2 regions of the Micromonospora arida genome follow, and region 1 is predicted to be linked to the other one. Evidence: riboswitches for the same ligand, from Rfam matches in the RefSeq annotation. Region 1 holds a riboswitch; the other holds the start of a gene.
What was found. A riboswitch is a leader RNA that binds a small molecule or an ion and turns the genes downstream of it on or off. The one in region 1 is predicted to bind thiamine pyrophosphate.
Positions count from the first base shown of each region.

Region 2: linked by a shared signal. The riboswitch ahead of thiE (thiamine phosphate synthase) and the one ahead of ACFYP0_RS13790 (ECF transporter S component) in region 1 are both predicted to bind thiamine pyrophosphate.

Region 1 is NZ_JBIALC010000003.1:553,626-555,821, reverse strand. It holds gene ACFYP0_RS13795 (ABC transporter ATP-binding protein) at 1-253, opposite strand, end outside; gene ACFYP0_RS13790 (ECF transporter S component) at 383-976, opposite strand; TPP riboswitch at 1,051-1,155, opposite strand; gene ACFYP0_RS13785 (alpha/beta fold hydrolase) at 1,263-2,084, shown strand; gene ACFYP0_RS13780 (aminoglycoside N(3)-acetyltransferase) at 2,114-2,196, shown strand, end outside.
Region 2 is NZ_JBIALC010000008.1:245,892-248,087, reverse strand. It holds gene ACFYP0_RS23780 (ThuA domain-containing protein) at 1-436, opposite strand, end outside; TPP riboswitch at 750-859, shown strand; gene thiE (thiamine phosphate synthase) at 854-1,480, shown strand; gene thiO (glycine oxidase ThiO) at 1,474-2,196, shown strand, end outside.

The sequences.
Region 1 (2,196 bases):
GGAAGACGATGCCGACCCGTTCCCGCCCCTTGCGCGGGTCGAGCCCGTCGATCTCGACGGTGCCCTCCTGCTCGCCGGAGTCCTCAGGAAGCAGCCCGGCCAGGGCGCTGAGCAGGGTGCTCTTGCCGGCCCCGGAGGGCCCGAGAAGCAAAACCCGCTCCCCAGCCTCAACCCGCAGATCAACGCCCCGAACGGCCCAGGCGCGCCGCCCAGCGTGCCGCCACCCGAACCCCCGCAGCAGTACCCCGCCCACCAACCCACCCCTCCAACCACCCAACCGCCCCCCACCCCACCCCACCCTGCACGGTCGATCATGAGGTTGACGGTGGTTATGAAGATCCATCCGCCCGTCAACCTCATGATCGACGCGAGTGGGTGTGGGTTAGATCAGGGCTCGGTTTCGGCCTGCGGGGAAGCGGTCCAGGACGCCGGTGTTGGCCAGGGCCTTCGTGAGCAGCCAGCCGCCCAGGCCGGCGATCACGGTGGCGCTGACGATGGTGAGCAGCGCGTACGGGATGCGGTAGTCGGTCAGCGCGTAGTCGACGTTCCAGACGAAGAAGTCGAACAGCGCGGCGCTGAGGCCGGTCAGCGCGCCCGCGAACACCGCGGTCGGCAGCCGGAACGACCGGTACCGGAAGGCGGCGAAGGCCAGCTCGGCGCCGATGCCCTGCACGATGCCCTGCGGGATCACCGTGCCGGCCCACTGGCTGCCCAGCAGCGCGGACAGGACCGCGGCCACGGTCTCGCAGTAGAGCGCGGCGCCGGGCTTGCGGATGACCAGCCCACCGATCACCGCCGGCATCAGCCAGACGCCGTAGAGCAGCGTCTGCGCCGGCGGGAAGAAGGCGAACGCGCCCTCGGTGGCGCTCCAGACCAGGCCCCAGGCCCAGAAGATGACGCCGAAGGCGACCGCGATCACCGAGGCGACCACGATGTCGATGGTGCGCCAACGGTGTGTGTCGGGGGTGGATTTCATGTGTTGCTCCCAGTTCGTGAGTGCGAACCAGGAGAAGACGCACGCCGCGTCCGGTGGCACCGGACTGCGGCGCGGCTGGAGGTCGACCGAACTCCCTGCGCTGGCATTACCCAGATCAGGTTCGAGGGTCTGCGGGCGTGCCCGCACTCTCAGCGCTGTGCGCTCCCCTGTCGGATATGAAGTTGTCTCGCTGACGCTAACACCGACCACGGTCGCGGGCCCAGCAGGGCATCCGCCTGACCTGCGGGAGCGACCGGCCGACCGCCGGCTGGGTACGCTTCCGATCATGCGGGTTGACGCGCGAGGCTTCACATTCGAGGTGACTGTCGGCGGTCCGACGGACGGCGTACCCGTCCTGTTGCTGCACGGTTTCCCTCAGCACAGTGGCGAGTGGGACGACGTGGTGCCGGCGCTGCACGCGGGTGGGCTGCGCACGTACGCGCTGGACCAGCGCGGTTACTCACCCGGCGCCCGACCCACGGCGGTGGCCGACTACCGGATCCCCGAACTGGTCGCCGATGTGGTGGCGGTGCTCGACGCCCTCGGGTTGGATGCCGTGCACCTGGTCGGCCACGACTGGGGCGCGATCGTGGCCTGGGCGGTCGCCGCCGGGCACCCCGAGCGGGTGCACACGCTGACCGCGGTGTCCGTACCGCATCCGGCGGCCATGGCGCACGCCCTGGCCAACGACAGCCAACAGAAGGCCCGGTCGTCGTACATCGCGCTGTTCCGTAAGCCGGACAAGGCGGAGAAGGTGCTGCTGGCGTTCAACGCGACGGCGCTGCGCAAGATGCTCGGCGGGGTGGGCGACGCGAACCGGTACGCCGACCCGATGCGCGAGCCGGGTGCGCTCACGGCCGCGCTGAACTGGTACCGGGCGATGTCCCGCGCCGACCTGGCCGCCGTCGGCCCGGTCGCGGTGCCCACCACGTACGTCTGGAGTGACCGGGACATCGCCATCGGCCGGACCGCCGCCGAGGCGTGCGCGCAGAACGTCACCGGGGACTACCGCTTCGTTCAGCTGCCCGGGGTGAGTCACTGGATCCCGGACGCGGCGCCGGCCCCGCTCGCCGAGGCGATCCTGGCCCGAGCCGGCGGAACGGCCTGAGTCGTGCGGGTCACCGGGGGAGAGCCATCGTGACGACGGACGCCAGAGGGCCGGGCAGCCGTCGCTCGATCGCCGCGCAGCTGCGCGTGCTGGGCGTACGGCCCGGCGCGAC
Region 2 (2,196 bases), on a different contig from region 1:
CGACGTAGCCGCCGCCGGCCTTCACGTAGCGCTCGAACGCCGCCTGCTGGTCGGCGTTGAGCACGTCACCGGTGGTGGAGAGCCAGATCACCGCCTTGTACTTCGCCAGGTTGGCGTCGTTGAATGCGGCGCCGTCCTCGGAGTTGTCCACTGTGAATCCGTTGGCGACGCCGAGTTGCTGGATGGCGGCGACGCCGGTGGGGATGGAGTCGTGCCGGAAGCCGGCGGTCTTGGAGAAGACGAGGACGGAGAAGGGATCGGCCGCGGCCTTTGGCGCCTTCGGCGCCACCTGGCTGACCGGGGCTGCGGCTTTCGCATCCCGTGGGGGAACCTGGGCGGCCGCCTGCGCGGGCGCGCCGAACAGGGTGGTCGAGGCCATGGCCAGGGAGATCAGGGTTGCGGTGATGGGTGTACGGGCACGACGAGAACGGGACACGCCGCCTCCTGTGTCGTAGTGACAGAGCTCGCGGGAGTCGGCTCGCCGAAGGCCGTCCCTGATGGAGCCGGTGGTCACACCGTGCCAGGGTGCCCCCACCGACATTTTGTCGAATCGCTGAACAAATTAATTCGGCTCTCTCGATGTCGGGCAAGATGCGGACGGGTAACGGTTCTGCAACGGGGGGCGACATTCCGAACAGGACCGTATGAAGTGCCCCATTGGATCTCGCTCGTTTTGACGCGGCCCGGCCGGTCGGCCACCGCCGACCCCGCGCCTTGGCAGGCCGGCGGATCTGTCGTACGGTGACACGCAAGTAACCCACGGGAGCCCGGTGTACCGGGCTGAGAGGGGGGCTGACAGCCCCCGACCGTCGAACCTGATCCGGGTAATGCCGGCGCAGGGAGGAGCGTTGCCGTGCCGTCCCTGGGGCGATTGCATCTCATCACCGACACCCGACCGGGTCGCGACCCACTTGCCGTGGTTCGCGCCGCCCTCACCGTGGCCCATGCCGACCTGGTGGTACAGGTCCGGGTCGAGGATTCCGCCACCGACCGCGAGGCGTACGACCTGACCCGGCGGGTGCTCGCGCTCTGCGCGCCGTACCGGGCGACCTGCCTGGTCAACGACCGGTTGCACGTGGCGCTGGCGGTGGGCGCCGCCGGTGGGCACGTCGGCGCCGACGACCTGCCGGTCGCCGCCGCCCGCCGGGTGCTCGGCCCCACCGGTGTGCTGGGCGCCACGGCCCGCGCGCCGGGCCCGGCGCGCGAGGCAGTCGCGGCGGGCGCCAGCTACCTGGGCGTCGGGCCGTGTCACACCACCAGCACCAAGACCGGCCTACCGGACCCCATCGGGCCCGCCGGGGTACGCGCCGTCGTCGACGCCGTCGACGTTCCGGTCATCGCGATCGGCGGAGTGACCGCCGCCCGGGTGCCGGCGCTGCGGGCCGCCGGGGCGTACGGGGTGGCGGTGGTCGGTGCGGTCTCCACCGCAGCCGACCCGGCACGGGCCACCGCCGAGCTGATCGAGGCCCTGACGTGCTGACCGGCCGGTCCCCGTCACCGCCGTCGAGCGACCGGGTCCGGCCGGACGTGGCAGTGGTGGGGGCGGGGCCGATCGGGCTGGCGATCGCCTGGCGTTGCGCCGCGCGTGGGCTGCGGGTGGTGGTGCACGATCCGGCGCCCGGCTCGGGGGCGTCGGCGGTGGCCGCCGGCATGCTCTCCCCGGTCGCCGAGGCGTACTTCGGTGAGCGGCAGCTGACCGGGTTGCTGCTGGCGTCCGCCGCCCGCTGGCCGGCGTTCGCCGCCGAGTTGACCGAGACGACCGGAGTCGAGATCGGCTACCGGGCCGAGGGCACGCTGATGGTCGGGCTCACCGGCGACGACCTGGCCGAGGCGCGCCGGCTGTGGGCGTACCAGCAGGGGTTGGGTCTGCCCGTGACGCCGCTGCGCCCCAGCGAGCTGCGCGACCGCGAACCGGCGCTCGCCCCGCGGGTGCGCGGCGGTGCGCTCGCGCCCACCGACCATCAGGTCGACCCCCGCCTGCTGGTGCCGGCGCTGCGCACGGCCGCGCAGCGGGCCGGCGCGGTGCTCGTGCCGCAGCCGGTCCGGTCCTTGTCCGATGTGGACGGGCAGGTCACCGTGGTCGCCGCCGGCTGCGGGGCCGCCGCGCTCACCGGCCTGCCCGTGCGGCCGGTGAAGGGCCAGGTCCTCCGGCTCCGCGCGCCCGACGGCGTCGCGCCGGGCTTCCGGCACGTGATC